One region of the Actinoplanes sp. CA-051413 genome, then DNA from elsewhere that is predicted to be linked to it. Evidence: riboswitches for the same ligand, from Rfam matches in the RefSeq annotation. Region 1 holds a riboswitch; each other region holds the start of a gene.
The links. Region 1 has a riboswitch for cyclic di-AMP ahead of ACQP2Y_RS02320 (coiled-coil domain-containing protein). Riboswitches for the same ligand answer to the same signal wherever they lie in the genome.
Positions count from the first base shown of each region.

Region 2: another riboswitch for cyclic di-AMP. It lies ahead of ACQP2Y_RS07135 (NlpC/P60 family protein); the one in region 1 lies ahead of ACQP2Y_RS02320 (coiled-coil domain-containing protein).
Region 3: another riboswitch for cyclic di-AMP. It lies ahead of ACQP2Y_RS28925 (NlpC/P60 family protein); the one in region 1 lies ahead of ACQP2Y_RS02320 (coiled-coil domain-containing protein).

Region 1 covers NZ_CP192100.1:483,328-488,668, forward strand. Annotated here, with positions in the region: gene ACQP2Y_RS02310 (glycoside hydrolase family 65 protein) at 1-1,580, shown strand, start outside; gene ACQP2Y_RS02315 (coiled-coil domain-containing protein) at 1,644-2,663, opposite strand; cyclic di-AMP (ydaO/yuaA leader) riboswitch at 2,669-2,804, opposite strand; cyclic di-AMP (ydaO/yuaA leader) riboswitch at 3,083-3,232, shown strand; gene ACQP2Y_RS02320 (coiled-coil domain-containing protein) at 3,230-4,312, shown strand; gene ACQP2Y_RS02325 (ABC transporter ATP-binding protein) at 4,331-5,107, opposite strand; gene ACQP2Y_RS02330 (ABC transporter permease) at 5,112-5,341, opposite strand, start outside.
Region 2 covers NZ_CP192100.1:1,502,334-1,507,674, reverse strand. Annotated here, with positions in the region: gene ACQP2Y_RS07175 (ANTAR domain-containing protein) at 1-739, opposite strand, end outside; gene ACQP2Y_RS07170 (hypothetical protein) at 745-951, opposite strand; gene ACQP2Y_RS07165 (hypothetical protein) at 1,291-1,488, shown strand; gene ACQP2Y_RS07160 (hypothetical protein) at 1,535-1,717, shown strand; gene ACQP2Y_RS07155 (DUF1360 domain-containing protein) at 1,781-2,350, opposite strand; gene ACQP2Y_RS07150 (DUF6158 family protein) at 2,367-2,624, opposite strand; gene ACQP2Y_RS07145 (hypothetical protein) at 2,714-3,166, shown strand; gene ACQP2Y_RS07140 (DUF3817 domain-containing protein) at 3,208-3,534, shown strand; cyclic di-AMP (ydaO/yuaA leader) riboswitch at 3,744-3,878, shown strand; gene ACQP2Y_RS07135 (NlpC/P60 family protein) at 3,925-4,851, shown strand; gene ACQP2Y_RS07130 (sigma-70 family RNA polymerase sigma factor) at 4,937-5,341, opposite strand, start outside.
Region 3 covers NZ_CP192100.1:6,124,151-6,129,491, reverse strand. Annotated here, with positions in the region: gene ACQP2Y_RS28940 (cytochrome ubiquinol oxidase subunit I) at 1-1,309, opposite strand, end outside; gene ACQP2Y_RS28935 (BlaI/MecI/CopY family transcriptional regulator) at 1,385-1,789, shown strand; gene ACQP2Y_RS28930 (M56 family metallopeptidase) at 1,795-2,709, shown strand; cyclic di-AMP (ydaO/yuaA leader) riboswitch at 2,844-2,981, shown strand; gene ACQP2Y_RS28925 (NlpC/P60 family protein) at 2,996-3,988, shown strand; gene ACQP2Y_RS28920 (aminoglycoside phosphotransferase family protein) at 4,545-5,341, shown strand, end outside.

The DNA.
Region 1 (5,341 bases):
AGATCGCCGCGTACGGCTGGTCGAGCAACCGCTCGCTGCCCGCCGTGCGCGACCAGGTCGGTGCGGCGCTCGCCAGCGCCCGGCTGGACGGCTGGGAGGGCCTGGTCGAGGCGCAGCGGGAATACCTGGACGCGTTCTGGGACCACTCCGACGTCAAGGTCGAAGGTGACCCGGAGGTGCAGCAGGCCGTCCGCTTCGGCCTCTTCCACACGCTGCAGGCCGGTGCCCGGGCCGAGCAGCGACCGGTCGGCTCCAAGGGCCTCACCGGCCCCGGTTACGACGGTCACACGTTCTGGGACGCCGAGACCTTCGTGCTGCCGGCCCTGACCTACACGCAGCCGGCCGCGGCGGCGGACGTGCTGCGCTGGCGGCACTCCACTCTGGATCTTGCCCGGGAGCGCGCGCAGACCCTCGGCCTGCAGGGCGCGGCCTTCCCGTGGCGCACGATCCGCGGGCAGGAGTGCTCGGCGTACTGGCCGGCCGGCACTGCCGGGTTCCACATCGGAGCCGACATTGCCGACGCCGTGCGGCGCTACGTCTCCGCGACCGGCGACTTCGACTTCGAGCGCGACTACGGCCTGGAGCTGCTCGTCGAGACCGCCCGGCTGTGGCGCTCGCTCGGGCACCACGACCGGCACGGCCGCTTCCACATCGACGGCGTCACCGGCCCGGACGAGTACACGGCCGTGGTCGACGACAACGTCTACACCAACCTGATGGCGCAGCAGAACATGTTCGCCGCGGCGGACGCGGCCAAGCGGCACCCGGAGCTCGCCCGCAAGCTGGGCGTGGACGACGAGGAGTCGGCGTCGTGGCGGGACGCGGCGGCTTCGGTGCACATCCCGTACGACCGGGAGCTCGGCGTGCACCAGCAGTCGGAGGGCTTCACCCGGCTGGCGGAGTGGGACTTCGAGAACACCCCGCCGGAGGCGTACCCGCTGCTGCTGAACTACCCGTACTTCGACCTGTACCGCAAGCAGGTGGTCAAGCAGGCCGACCTGGTCATGGCCATGTACCTGCGGGGTGATGCCTTCACCCCCGAGGAGAAGGCCCGCAACTTCGCGTACTACGACGCCCGTACCGTGCGGGACTCGTCGCTGTCGGCCTGCATCCAGGCCGTCATGGCCGCCGAGGTGGGCTTCGTGGAGCTGGCCCACGACTACCTGGGCGAGGCCGCCCTGATGGACCTGCACGACCTGCACCAGAACGCGCGGGACGGCGTGCACGTGGCGTCCCTGGCCGGTTCCTGGATCGCCCTGGTGGCGGGCCTGGGCGGCATGCGTGACTCCAACGGGCAGCTCTCCTTCGCGCCCCGGCTGCCGAGCCGGATCAACGCGCTGGAGTTCTCGCTGCTCTGGCGCGGCCTGCGGCTGCGGGTGGAGGTCACGGCCGACGAGGTCACCTACTCGCTGCGCAACGGCGGTGGGTCGGCGCGTCTGGACCTGCTGCACCACGGCAAGGAGGTCACCATCACCCAGGTGAAGCCGGTCGTGCTGCCGATCCCGCCGGCGCCGCCGACGGGCCCCGCGCCCAGCCAGCCGGCCGGTCGCGCCCCGGTGCGCCGGAACACCGGAGTCTGATTCAACAACGAAGAAGCCCCCGTCCTCCTCGCGGAGGACGGGGGCTTCTCTGCGCTCGCCGCGCTAAAGCATCGAGACGTGTACGTGGTCCGTGTGATCACTGGGACCGTGGTACGACTTCCAGCCCGTGGCCGGGAACCAGATCTGTTTGTTCCAGATGACGTAGAGGATGCCGAGCCGGTCGGCGTTACGCACCAGGAAGGCCATCAGGTTGTTGCCGTACTCGCGGGTGTCCTGGTTGTGCCAGCGGGCGAAGCCGCTCTTCTGCAGGGACCAGTCGCAGGCACGGCCCTTGGGATGCTCGAACGGGCCGCCGTTGCGATGACAACCGACGAACCGGTTGAACTTCGCCTTCTTCACTTCCTTGTACATGTGGAAGGTGCGTGCGGTGATGCAGCCACCGGTCGTCGGGTCGTCGACGTTGCAGCTCTCCGGGCTGAACTCACCGTCGGAGTTGCGGGGCGCCGGGGCGGCCTTCGGCGACTTGGCGAGCACGAAGCCACCCGTCACCGTGGTGCCACCCACCTGGGCCAGCGCCTTCTCGGCCGACTCCTTCTGCTTCTCCATCAGCGCGAGGTTCTGCTTCTGCGCCTTGACCTCCTGGTCCAGGCGCGTCTTGTTGGCGGTCACCTCGTCGATGGCCTGGTCCAGCTCGCGCAGCTTGCCGTCGTTGAGGGCGTTGATCTCCTCCAGGGAGACCGCCTTCTTGAGGAAGCCGTCCGGGCTGGAGGTGTTGAGCAGGAAGCCCATCGTCGAGATGCCGCCGGTGCGGTACTGCTGAGCGGCGACCGCGCCCACCTCGGGCAGCAGCAGGTCGCGCTTCGCCTCGGCGTTCTTGACCTTGAGGGCGAGGCCGAGCTGGGTCTTGGTCGACTTGGCGACTGCCGCCCGGGCTGTCAGATAGCGCCGGCCCGTGGAGTCCAGCACGTCGTTCAGCAGCGGGTTGTCGTCGCCGTCGTCGGCGGTGGCCGACTTGGTGTCGTCCGGATCGGCGTTCGCCGGGGATGCGGGCGCGAGCATCATCGTGACCGCGGCGAGCGGTGCCAGGGCGAGGATCAGCCACCGGCGGGGTCTTGCCGTCATTCAGAATCCTTCCGCGTGACCACCGGCCGGGTTAGCTGACGGGTTCGGGACGGAAGCGATCCCTACCACTGACTCGTGGATTCACCCCGGTAGTTCTGTGGTTCCCCGGCTCATCTTGCGACGATTAGATGGTGGGCTGCCGGCGCCTTGGGGGCAGCGCCTTCTGGCAGTGACCGGCGGCCAGCTTACCTGACAACGGCCGAAGTGGCAGTGCTGCCGCGAACGGTAAAACGGTTACCAGGCAACGACTTTCCGTCACCGCTCGATGGAATGACGCAGGTCATAGCCCGTAACGACGTATCAATGTGAGTCGTTGCATTCTTTCCGTCGATTGCTCACCATCAGTGCACGATCGATTGCGTACGGTGTGACGACTGTCGATTCCTAGCATTGCTGGGTAGTGTTCGTCACGGTCTCAGCGCAGACCGCCGCCTAATCGCCGCACGGCGAGCCGGGGAACCACTTGAGTAATGGGGTGAATCCGATCCGCGCACCCCCGCGCGATCGGTAGGGATCGCTTCCGTCCCGAACCCGTCAGCTAACTCGGTCGGCGGCCGACGGAAGGAATGTTCGTGAGGCTCACCCCTGTCCGCCGGCGATTAGCGACCGTGCTCGCGGTCCTCGTCGCCACCTCGGGGCTGGCGCTCGCCGCCCCGACCTCCGCCTCCGCCGCACCCCGCCCCTTCGCCGCGCCGGGCGACTCGGGCGACGACGGCGAGGGCGGTTCGAAGTCCCTCATCAAGCAGCTCGAGGCGGCGTCCAAGGGCTTCGTCGAGGCCCAGGAGGCGCTGGACCGCTCCAAGAAGCGCCAGCGGGAGCTGACCGCCAAGCTCAAGGAGCTCGACACCCAGCTCGGCCCCAAGCAGGCGGCGCTGGACGAGATCGTCCAGCGGGCTTACCGCACCGGGCGGCTCGGGCCGATGACGGCGATGATCACCGCCGACTCCACCGGCAGCATGCTGGACCGGGCGCAGACCCTGGAGACCATCGCCGTCAAGCAGGACCGCGCGGTGCGCGACCTGAAGGACAGCCGGGACCAGCAGGCGCAGGCCAAGACGGCGATCGACACCGCTGTCCGCGAGCAGCAGCGCCAGCTCACCGTCATGGCCAAGCGCAAGAACCAGGCGGAGAGCGCCCTCAAGGCCGCCAACGCCGCCAGCGGGTCGAGCGACTCGTCGTCGTCCGGCGGCGGTTCCTCCAGCGGCGGCGGCAGCAGCTCGCTGGCCGCGCCCGCGCCGCGCAACTCGGACGGCTCACTGCCGAGCGAGTCGTGCAGCGTCAACGACCCGACTACGACCGGCTGCATCACGCCGCGCACACTGCACGCGATGCAGGAGGCGAAGAAGGACGGCTTCAACCACTTCATCGCCTGCTTCCGCCACCAGAACAGCGGCGAACATCCGAAGGGGCGGGCCTGCGACTGGGCCGCAGACAAGGGCGGCTTCGGCGGCGACGCGACCGGGGCCAGCAAGGACTACGGCAACCGGCTGGCGGACTACTTCATCCACAACGCGAGCCGGCTCGGCATCCTGTACGTCATCTGGTACCGGCGGATCTGGCTGCCTAGCAGCGGCTGGAAGTCGTACTCCGGTGCCGGCGGCGACCCGTCGAGCGACCACACCAACCACGTGCACATGTCGATGCGCTGACCCGGGGGAGTGCGGGGCCTACCGCTTGACGTAGGCCTCGTACTCCTTCAGCACGTCGTCGGTCGGGCCGTCGGCGCGGATCAGGCCCGACTCCAGCCAGATGGCCCGCTCGCAGGTGTCGCGGATCGACTGCTCGCTGTGGCTCACCAGGAAGACGGTGCCGGCCTGCGCGCGCAGATCCCGGACCCGCTGCTCACTGCGCCGGCGGAACTTCGCGTCGCCGGTGGCCAGCGCCTCGTCGATGAGCAGCACGTCGTGCTGCTTGGCGGCCGCGATGGCGAACCGCAGCCGGGCTCCCATGCCGGACGAGTACGTCCGCATCGGCAGCGAGCTGAAGTCACCGCGCTCGTTGATGCCGGAGAAGTCGATGATGTCCTTGGTCTTGCTCTTCACCTCGGCCGGCGACATGCCCATGGCCAGGCAGCCCAGGACCACGTTGCGCTCACCCGGCAGGTCGTTCATCAGGGCGGCGCTGACGCCGAGCAGGGACGGCTGGCCGGCCGCGTAGATCGCACCGCGCTCGACCGGCAGCAGCCCGGCGATCGCCCGCAGCAGCGTGGACTTGCCCGAGCCGTTGGTGCCGATCAGGCCGACGGCCTCACCCTTGTACGCGACGAAGCTCACACCCTTGATGGCGTGCACCTCGCGCATGGTCGCCGGCTTGGTGCCGGTGACGAGCCGCTTGAAGCTGGCGAGCGGGCTGCCGGTGCCCGGGGTCGCCGACTGCTGGATCCGATAGACCACGTGGGCGTCGTCGACGATGACCGTCGGGTCACGCCGGTCGCTGCCGGTCATGTTGTCAGCCACGGCCGTAGCCCTTCTCTCCGCGCCAGAAGTAGACGTAACCCCCGAGACCCACCACGAACGTCCAGGCGAGCGCCTCCAGCCACATCACCGTGGGACTCGCCGCGAGCGGCACGTCCTCCATCAGCGCGTGCCGCATGAGGTCGATGAACACCAGCATCGGGTTCGCCTCCACCAGGGTCAGTTTCCAGCCGCTGAGATGCTCGGTGAAGCGGGTGACCGGGT
Region 2 (5,341 bases), 1.0 Mb from region 1:
GGCTCAGCGCCCCCACCGAGGAGCGCTGCACGTCCAGCGGGATCGCCACGACGCTGTGCACCCCTTCCGAGCGGGCGCACTCGGCCAGCCGCGGCCAGCGCGGGTCGGACTGCAGGTCGGGGGCGGTGACCAGGGCGCGGGTCCGGGCCGCTTCCAGGCCGGGACCGTCGCCGCCGGCGTACTCGAGGTTGTCCAGCGCCTTGGCCGCCGTCCCGGAGGCGGCGACAACCGGCGGGCCGCCCTCCCCGATCAGGGCCACCGAGCAGCGCAGGGTGCCGGGAACGGCCCCGGCGGCGAAGGCGGCGAGGCGATCGAGCGCCTGCGGCACGTCGTCAGCACCGAGCAGTCGGGCGGTGAGCTCGTGCAACAGCCCGGCGAGCTCCACCGGGTGCGGCCCGGACGGCAGCTCGGCTGCGCCGGACGCCGGCCGGCCGGCCCGCGGGATCAGGTCAAGCCGGACTTCCGGGACGGCGATGGCGGTCACCGGGGACTGCTCTCCCCCGGCACCGGTCATGAGGGGACCCGCGGCAGCGGAGGTGAGCGCGGCGGGTGTGGCGTCCGGTGCGGCCAGGATTGTTTTCACGGTCGCCGGCGGGCGACGACCGGTGCCGCGGACCTGATCGGGGCTCGCGGCCATGCCGGAGCCGGGCACTCGACGCGAGACGTTGCGCCCGAAGCTTCGTTGCGGGGCTGCCATCCGGCCGATGGTGCCATGCGGATCGGTGAACACGAAAGTCATGTCCACTACCGGGTGCCGTCCCCCGGCGTGATCGTCTGGTCCGACGATCGGTGCTCCAGGAACGAGCTGGGCGCCGCCTCCAGGTCGGCCTCGCGCTCGTCCGACTCGGCGAGAATGGCCTCGGCCTGCGCCCGGGGGTCCGTGCTGCCACCCGCGCTGCGTTCCTCGGGCAGCAGGTCGGCGGCTCGCTGCTCTGTCCGGTCGTCTGTCATGGCGGCGGGATACCCCCGCCGCGGCGAACCGAACCTGCATCATGATCGATGTCCCGCCCGTGCCCTGGCGATGGGCGAAGGTCTGCCCGGACGCAAAAGCGCCGCTCCCGGCGGACCGGGAGCGGCGCGATCGCAGATGTCGGTGTGCAGGTCGCCTCTCGGCGAAAGGCTCAACGCGGCTCCAGCCGAACGGTAATCCGCGAAGGCAAAGGGTGAGGCCCGGGGACACTGATCACACCGACATCTGATCCAACCGTCGGCCGGGCCCGCCGATTCCGGTAGCGGTTGTGACTCAGGCCACACCGTTTGACGACCCTCCCCCCGGGTAGACGAAGCAGCGTGAGTGACTTCCAGGTGCTGGACGACTACCTCGACGAGGCTTTCACCGGGCAGGAACGGCTCAGCAGCGCCGACCTGCAGCGCGGGGCCATCGCCGCCGACCTGCCCGCCACCGCGCTGACCCGCATCGACGCGCTGCCCGAGGGGGAGTACGCCCAGGACGAGGCGGCCGAGGCGCTGCGGGCGCTGGACACCTGATCCCCGTCGAAGCCCCGACGACCTCGATGCCCGACCAAGGAGCGAGATGACCCAGCAGAACGAACGCCTGCCGGCCTTCGGCGACGAGGAAGCCGTACCGGACGGCGACAGCGACTTCGCCGGCGAACACTCCGACACCGCGGTGGACCGAGAGGTCATCGAGGGCGAGAAGGGCGAGGAAGAGAGCTCGCGCGGCTGGTCCGGCCTGGAGCGTGAGGGCCCGCCCTGACCGCATCACCCAGCACAGCGAACAGCCCCCGGCCGAGCGGCCGGGGGCTTACTCGTTCCAGGGTCAGGCCGCCTGGGCCAGCGCCGGCCGGTCGTTCTCGTCGCTCTGGTGGTCACCCTCCGCGGCCTCCTTGGCCAGGGAGTACGCCATCTGCAGGAAGTCGGACGCCGCCGTGGCGGTGAAGACCGTGGCCGCCAGCCGGGTCAGCCGGGGCGCGAAGACCAGGCCGCTGGTCAGCCCGGTGGCCACCCACACCGCCAGGCAGAACGGGCAGCTGAGCAGCTCACCGACGGAGTGGCGCAGGGAGCTGCCCTGGTCGCGTACCTCTTCGTTGATCTCGCCGCTGCCGCCCGGCTCCGCATAGCGGGTGAACGGCGCGCGCAGCGGGCTGGTGATCGCGTCCTTGGCGATCAGCCGGCTCAGCTTGTGCGTCGCGATGGAGATCAACACGATGTCGGCGGTGGCCGGCCGGTCCGGTACCGGCTTCGCGGTCAGCTTGGCGGCGGCGGCCAGACTGCCGGCGAGCAGTCCGAACGCCCCCATCGTCGCGACATAGCCGTCCAGCGGCCGGTGCTCGTGAGGTGCATAGTCCCGCCGCAGCCGGTTCAGCCGGCCGCGTACCGAGGAGATCATGAAGTCCGGGGTCCTCTCAGAAGTCCTGGGTGAGCCGGCCCGGATCGACCTCACGGCCGGGGTACCGGGACAGGTACGCGTTCTCCAGCTCCTCGGTCCGCCGCAGGTGGTTGGCCAGGGCGGCGTCGGGCCCGTGCCGCAGCGTCTGCAGCCGGGTGCGGTGCAGGCTGGCCAGCTCACGGAACAGATCGTCGTCGGCCAGCCCCGCGGGGTCGATGCCGTTCTCGGAGACGACGGTCTCGTCGCCGGCGGAGTCGAGCCGGGCGTCGGTCATGACGGCGCTCCCTTCCTCGGTCGCTGAAGTACTTGCTGCAACGGTTGCCCGTGCGCCCTGCCGCCAAACCCGCCGGTACGCTGAGGGACATGAAAGGGCTGTGGACCCCCGCGTGGATCGCGCGCCACATCCTGGCGCTCGTGCTCGTGGCCGGCTTCCTGGCCCTGGGCTGGTGGCAGTTCAGCCGGGCCACCGGCGGCAATTCGCTCAGCTGGGGCTACACCTTCGAATGGCCGGTGTTCGCCCTCTTCGTGGTGTTCATCTGGTTCCGCGAGGTCCAGCAGGAGCGCCGCGCGGCCCGCGCCGCCGAGCAGGACGGACCGGCGGAGGCGGAGCCACAACCGGAGGAGCAGCCGCCCGTGCCGCGCCAGGATGCCCCGGTGACCGTGCGCCGCCCGGTCCGCGTGCCGGTGGCGCAGGTGGCGCCGGCCGACGACGACGATCCCGAGCTGGCCGCCTACAACGACTACCTCAGCTGGCTGGCCGCCCACCCCGGAGCCCGGCCGAGCGACTATCCCGGCCGTCGCGCCAGCGCCGGCTGAGTCCAGACCGTCGAGTTCCAGCGAGTTCAAGGACGTGCACTATGCAGGGAGCCCTCACCCGCTACCGGATCATCGCCTGGATCGTCGGCGTGGTCCTGATCGCGCTCGTGCTGGTCGGCATGCCGCTGAAGTACCTGGGTGACAACGACACCGTGGTGGCCGCGATCGGCCCGATCCACGGCTTCCTGTACATGGTCTATCTGGTCGCCGCCTTCGACCTGAGCCGCCGGGCGCACTGGCCGCTGGGCCGGATGCTGCTGGTGATGCTGGCCGGCACGATCCCGTTCTTCTCCTTCTGGGCCGAACGGGTCGTCTCGCACAAGTGGGTCCCGGCCGCCCGCACTTCCCCGCCGGCCATGGCAGAGTAGGAAAGTAACGCTGCGGAACGGATTTGTTGCCCGCCGTTATCGGGATCATTCTCTTATTTGTGATCATTGGCGCAAGTCACTCTTCGGGCTCTTGTGTTAATGCCGCGCGCCGATAAGTTAATGCGGTTGGTCCGGTCCGCAGCCACACCCTCGGTGGCGCCGGCCAACGCCGCCGAATCCTCGCCGGCGGAAACGGACGACCAGATCCCCCACGGTCACCGCCTCCGCCACGACGAACCGGGGAACCAACCGAAGCAGCACCGGGGTGAATCCGCGCGAGCGGTAGGGGCCTTCTTCCCGCCCCGAACCCGTCAGCTAACCCGGTAGGCGGCCCGAGCGGAAGAAAGGCACAAACCGTTGCCACACGCCCGCACGAGGCTCCGTGCGCTGGTGGTTGCCGCCCTGGCGATCGCGATCACCGGCACCACCGCGACCGCCGCACACGCGGAACCGTCGACGAGTGAGCTGACGAAGAAGATCGACAAGGCGTCCGATCAGCTCGAGGACGTCGTCGAGTCGTACAACAAGATGAACATCAGCCTCAAGCAGACCAAGGACCAGGAAAAGAAGCTGGCCGCGTCGCTGGCCCCGGCCAAGGCCGCGCTGGAGGCCGCCGGCACGCAGATGGACGCGATCGCGGCGTCGGCGTACAAGACCGGCAACATCGGCACCATGAACGTCGTGCTCGAGGGCGCGGACAACCTCATGGACAGGATGAGCATCCTCGAGCAGATCTCCCGCAGCCGCGGCCGCGACATCGCGGAGTACCGCGCGACGACGGAGAACTTCGCCGAGCGCCAGGCCGCCCTCAAGGCGACCCAGAAGAAGCAGGAAGCCGAGGCCAAGGCCCTCAACGCGCGCAAGAAGAAGATCGAGGGCGACCTCAAGAAGCTGTACGCGATGCGCACCGCCGCCTACGGCTCTCCCACCGAGAAGTCCAGCAAGTACACCGGCAACATCCCGTCCATCGCGGGCTCCGCCGGTAAGGCTGTCACCTTCGCCTACAACGCCCTCGGCGTCATGTACGACTACGGCGCGGACGGGCCGAACGGTTACGACTGCTCGGGCCTGACCTCCGCCGCCTGGCGGGCCGCCGGCAAGTCGCTGCCGCACAACGCCGCCGCGCAGTACAGCGCGACCACCAGGATCTCGCGGTCCGAGCTCAAGCCGGGCGACCTGGTCTTCTACCGCAGCAACGGACACGTCGGCATCTATGTCGGCGGTGGCCAGATCATCGACGCCTCCCGCGCGGGCCAGCCCGTCAAGAAGCGCACGATCGACATCATGACCCCGAACGGCTACGGCCGGGTCACCTGAGCCGGGTGACCTGAGTCAGCAGGCACGAGAAAAGGCCGGTGTCCCCTCGGGGGTCACCGGCCTTTCGCCGTACTTGGCGGTTGCCTTACGCGGCCTGCAGGCCCTCGGCCCGGGCCAGCTCACGCAGCCGGCCGAGCGCCTGGATCTCCAGCTGGCGGATGCGCTCCCGAGAGAGCGAAAACCGCGACGCCACCTCAGTCAGCGAGTGCTCGCGACCGTCCTCCAGGCCGTACCGGGCGCGCATGATGCCCGCCGACCGGTCGTCGAGGTGGTTCAGCAGTCCCTCGATGCGCTGACGCTCCAGCGCGGTCAGGACGATCTCCTCGGGCGACGGCGCATCGCTGTCGGCGACCAGGTCGCCGAGGTTGGTGTCGCCGTCGTCGCCCACCGGGGTGTCCAGGGACACGGTGTCCTGGGCCCAGCGGGTCAGCTCGGTGACGCGCTCCACCGTCACGCCCAGCGCCGCGGCGACCTGCGCAGGCTCCGGGTC
Region 3 (5,341 bases), 4.3 Mb from region 1:
GGTGGCGGACCAGGCGCAGCCAGACGACGGCGAGGATGCCGTAGACGACGGCGAAGCCGATCAGGGAGACGAGCACCTCGCCGCGGGTCAGGCCGGGGGAGATGCCGTCGGCGACCCGGGAGATGCCGAACGCGAGCCAGGGCTGGCGGGCGGTCTCGGTGAAGATCCAGCCGAACGTGTTGGCCGCGGCGGGCAGGATCGGGATCAGCGGCAGGAAGCGGATCAGCAGCCGGTGGGCCTGCCGGTCACGCCGGGTGCTCCACAGGTAGTACGCCGCGACGGCCGCCGCCAGCATGCCGATGCCGATCATCAGCCGGAACGTCCAGAACGCCACCGGGATCATCGGGATGTAGCTGCCCGGGCCGAACTGGGCGGCGTACTGGGCCTGGAGGTCGTCGATGCCCTGCACGGTCGCGCCGGGGTTTCCCTTGGCCAGGATGGACAGCAGGCGGGGGATCTCCAGGCTGAAGAACGGCTCGCCGCCGTCCGGGCCGCCGACGGCGAAGACCGAGAAGGGCGCGCCGGTGGTGGTCGCGTACAGGGCCTCGGCGGCGGCCATCTTCATCGGCTGCACCTCGGTGATGACCTTGCCGAGGTGGTCGCCGGTCAGGGCGGTGAGGGCGCCGCCGGTGAGGGTCAGCCAGGCGCCGAGCCGGGCCAGCGTACGGAACGCCGCCTCGCCTCCCGCCCGCAGCCGCCACACCCCGATGGCCAGGAGCAGCGACCCGCCGGCCATCACCGCCCCGGCCAGCGTGTGCGGGAACGCGGCCAGGTTGACCTTGTTGAGCAGCAGCGCGCCGAAGTCGTCGAGGTGCGCCCGCCCGGTCACCGGGTCCAGCGAGTACGCGACCGGGTTCTGCATGAACGAGTTGGCGGCCAGGATGATGAACGCGGACATCACGGTGCCGGCCGCGACGATGACGATGGTGGCGGCGTGCAGCTTGCGTGGCAGCCGGTCCCAGCCGAAGTACCAGAGCGCGAGGAACGTCGCCTCCAGGAAGAAGGCGAGCATGCCCTCGATCGCCAGCGTCGGGCCGAACACGTCGCCGTAGAAGCGGGCGAAGTTGCTCCAGCCCATCCCGAACTGGAACTCCTGCACCAGCCCGGTGACCACGCCGACCGCGAAGGTGACGATGAGCAGCTTGCCGACCAGTTTGGTGAGCTGCAGATAGCGCTCCTGACCGGTGCGCAGCCAGGCGAGCTGCAGGCCCGCGGCGGTGCCGGCCAGGCTGATCGACAGCGGCACGAAGAAGTAGTGGTAGATCGTCACGACCGCGAACTGCAGCCGGGTCAGCTCGAGCACGTCCACGGATGGCCCCCTCTACGACGTTCCGTAGTAGATACTACGCCCCGTAGTACGACGCTGTGCAGTAGAGTGGGTCACATGGCTTTGGGAGACCTCGAACGTGAGGTCATGACGCAGTTGTGGAACGCCGGCGAGCCGCTGACCGTGCGCCAGGTGCACGAACGGCTGAGCCGCGACCGCGAGCTGGCGTACACGACCGTGATGACCGTGCTGGACCGGCTGGCCAAGAAGGGTGTCGTCACCCAGCAACGCGCCGACCGGGCGTACCGCTATGCCCCCGCGCAGTCGCGCGAGGAGATGACTGCCGCGCTGATGCTCGACGCCCTCAGTGCGGCTCCCGACGGCGTCCGCGACGCGGCCCTGGCGCACTTCGTCGGCCGGATCGACCCGTCGGCACTGACCGCCGCCATCGAGGCGGCACGGAAGGACCCGGGCGCTCTGCTGAGCCTGCCCGCAGCGGAAAACCCAGAACAACAGCAGTGACCGCCATGCTGCTCGGCGCTCTCGGGCTGACCCTGTCGCTGGTCGTGCCGGGCATCCTGGCCGGGGCGCGCTGGCCCGACCGGGCTCCCGCGGCGGCCGTCGCGCTCTGGCAGAGCATCACCCTCACTGGGGTGCTCTGCGCGCTGGGCGTGGTGCTGGCCGGACCGCAGGAACTGGTCAGTGAGCTGGGTTCGGACCGGCCGGTGGGTGCGGCTGCGCTGATTTTCGCGCTGGCCGTCGCCGCGGTGATCATCGTGCGGCTGCTCGTGTCGCTCGTCCGGGTGAGCATCCGGTCCCGGGCGCGCCGGTCCCGGCACCGGATGCTGGTCGACCTGCTGGACAGTGCCGAGCGCCACGGTGAGCTGCCGGCCGAGGTGCCTGCCGGGCTGCGGGTGCTGGACGGGCCGCTGCCTTTCGCGTACTGCCTGCCGGGCCGCTCGCCTCGGGTGGTGCTCAGCGACGGTGCGCTGCGGGTCCTCGACGCCGAGCAGGTGGCCGCGGTGATCGCGCACGAGCAGACCCACCTGCGGCACCGGCACGACGTGGTCATGGAGTCGTTCACCGCGTTCTACCGGGCGGTGCCGCGGCCACTGCGCAGCCGGGCGCCGCTCGACGCCGTACACCTGCTGCTCGAGATGGTCGCCGACGACGCCGCCCGGCGGCGCTGCGGCGCGGCGCCGCTGCGCACAGCTCTGGCGCTGCTCAGCGACGCGGTCAGCCCGGACGCGCCGGCGGAGCTCGGCAGCGCGGCGGCGGAACGCCGGCGCCGGCTCGACCGGCTGAATGTGAGTGATCCGCGCCCGGTCACCGTGACCTTGACCCTGGCCGCGGCCACCGGCGCGGTCGGCCTGCTGGTATTACCCACAGTGATTCTGGTATTGCCATGGCTGGACCGGGCGCTTTCGGCCTGGCCGCTTTGACGGCCATTTCTTACGCTGCGTCAACCGATGTTCGGCGCAGTGTGTCCTGATACCGCCGGGTTCAAATCGCCGTTGATCGGGAGTACGGTAGTGCCCGGCTCGGCAGTCCCCCCTCGTCCCAACCCGGGCGAACTGACGAGCCACCGCCTAATCGTCGCGAGACGAACCGGGGACCCACGAATTCTGGGGTCAAGCCACCAGCAGCACGGTGGCCGGGCGCGCTTCCCGCCCGCACCCGTCAGCTAACCCGGTCGGCGGCCGAGGGAAGAAAGGACACTGCACCTACGTGAAACGGATTGAGGCGCGCAGCGCCGCAATTCTGCGCAGCATCGCCTGCGCCGTCGTCGCGGTCGGGATTCTTCTCACTCCCGGGGTGGCGAATGCGACACCGTCCCCGTCGAGCATCGAAAAGCAGATCGACGAGCAGTGGAACAAGCTGGAACCGGTCATCGAGCAGTACAACAACGTGCACAATCAGCTGCTCAAGAACCAGGCCCAGCTCCGGAAGATCGACAAACGGCTCGCACCGCTGGAGCTGGAGGTCGACCTGGCCATGTCGCAGGTGGGCAACATGGCGGGAAAGGCCTACATGCAGGGCTCGCCCAGCGCCATGAAGGCCATGGTCGTCAGTGGTTCGCCGACCTCTCTGACCGAGAAGCTCACGTTCCTCGACCAGATCAGCCGGCACCAGCGTGAGTCGGTCTCGGGCGCCGCGAAGCTGCGCGACCAGCTCGCGGGCGACAAGCGCGACCTGGACACCCTGACCAAAGCCGTGGCGGCGCGCGACAAGGCGCTGGCCCAGCAGAAGAAGGACATCCAGAAGAAGGTCGACGAGCTGCAGAAACTGCGGATCAGGGCGTACGGGGCGAGCGGCGTCTCCGACGGTGCGTTCAAGACCGGCCCGTGCCCGGTCGACTACACCGACGACAAGGGTGGCCGGGCGGCGCAGAAGGCGTGCGACCTCATCGGCAAGCCCTACGTCTTCGGTGCGGAAGGGCCGGGCGGCTACGACTGCTCCGGCCTGACCAAGGTGGCCTGGGCGGTGGTCGGGGTGCACCTGGAGCACTTCACCGGTGACCAGATCGGAGCGGGTCGGGCGGTCAGCCGCAGTCAGCTGCAGCCGGGCGACCTGATCTTCTACGGCAGTCCGGTCCATCATGTCGGCATCTATGTCGGCGGCAACACGATGGTGCACGCACCGCACACGGGTGACCACGTCCGCATGGCGTCGATCGATCGCAGCGGGGCCATCACCGGCATCCGCCGCCCGACCGGCTGAGGCCCGCACCACGCACGACGGAAAAGCCGCCACCTCCGTGGCGGCTTTCTCCTTTCAGGCCTGCTCCGGAGCGAACTGGGCCAGCGACACCTCCTTGGCTGCGGCGATGTCCTCCGGTCCCGCGGTGCCGGACGCCTCGACGACGCTCACCCAGGTGTGCCGGGTCCTCGGCGACCACACCCTGCAGGAACAGCGCCAGGGCCAGGAACGCGCCGTCCCATCCCGGACCGAGGGAGAGGGCTCCCGCGCCGCTGCGGGCCATCTCGATGGGACGGTGTGCTCCAGCTCGAGCCGGGTCCGCTCCGCGCCGTCCGGGGAAAGGCGCAGCTCCACCCGGCTCAGTGGCCCGCCGAAGGTCAGCCGCAGCAGCCGCGGCGGTTCGCAGGCCAGGATGTCACCGCCCGCGTTGCCTTCCAGCTGGAACTTCCCGCCGGCCCGCAGGCAGTCTCAGCCCCGGTCGTCCACGTCCGCGGTGATGTGGCGCCGGCGGATGAACCCGCTCACCAGAGCGGTGGGCTCCAAAGTGTCCGATCAGGGTGCTGCGAGACTGGAGGGCATGTTTCCCGCTGCCTTCGTCCGCAACGTCACCGGCAATTGGGGCGACGACGGCCGGCGCTGGCTCGCCCAGCTGCCCGCTCTGGTCGAGGACGTTGCCCGGGAGTGGGGACTGACGGTCGGTGCGCCGTACCCGTTGAGTTTCAACTATGTCGCGCCGGCGCGGCGGGCCGACGGGTCGCCGGCCGTGCTCAAGCTCGGCCTGGCCGTGGCCGGTCATGTCGCGATGGAGGCCGACACGCTCGGCTTCTTCGGTGGCCGGGGCACGGTCGAGGTGCTGGCCCGCGACGACGACCGGGGTGCGCTGCTGCTGGAGCGGGCCGAGCCCGGCGGGACGTTGCGGGCGCTGGTCCGCGAGCACGACGAGCAGGCCACGGCCGTCCTCGTCGACATGATGCGGCGCCTGCACCGGCCGGCGCCGGAAGGGCTGGTGCTGGAGGAGTTGTCCTCGCGCGTCGCGGCGTTCGACGCGCATCTGGCGCGGTATCCCGGCGACGACCCGTTGCCGCGGCGCCTGGTCGAGCAGGCCCGGGCGCTGCTGGCCGACCTGTGCGCCTCGGCCTCGCAGCGGGTGGTCCTGCACGGGGATCTGCACCACGAGAACGTGCTGGCCGCGGTCCGGGAGCCGTGGCTGGCGATCGACCCGCACGGCGTGCTCGGCGATCCCGGATACGAGGTCGGGGCGGTGCTCTACAACCCGTTCGACGGCGACGAGCCGGTGCTGGAGCTGCTGCCGGCCCGGGTGGAGCACTTCGCCGACGGCCTCGGCATGCCCGTCGACCGGGTGGTCGCCTGGGG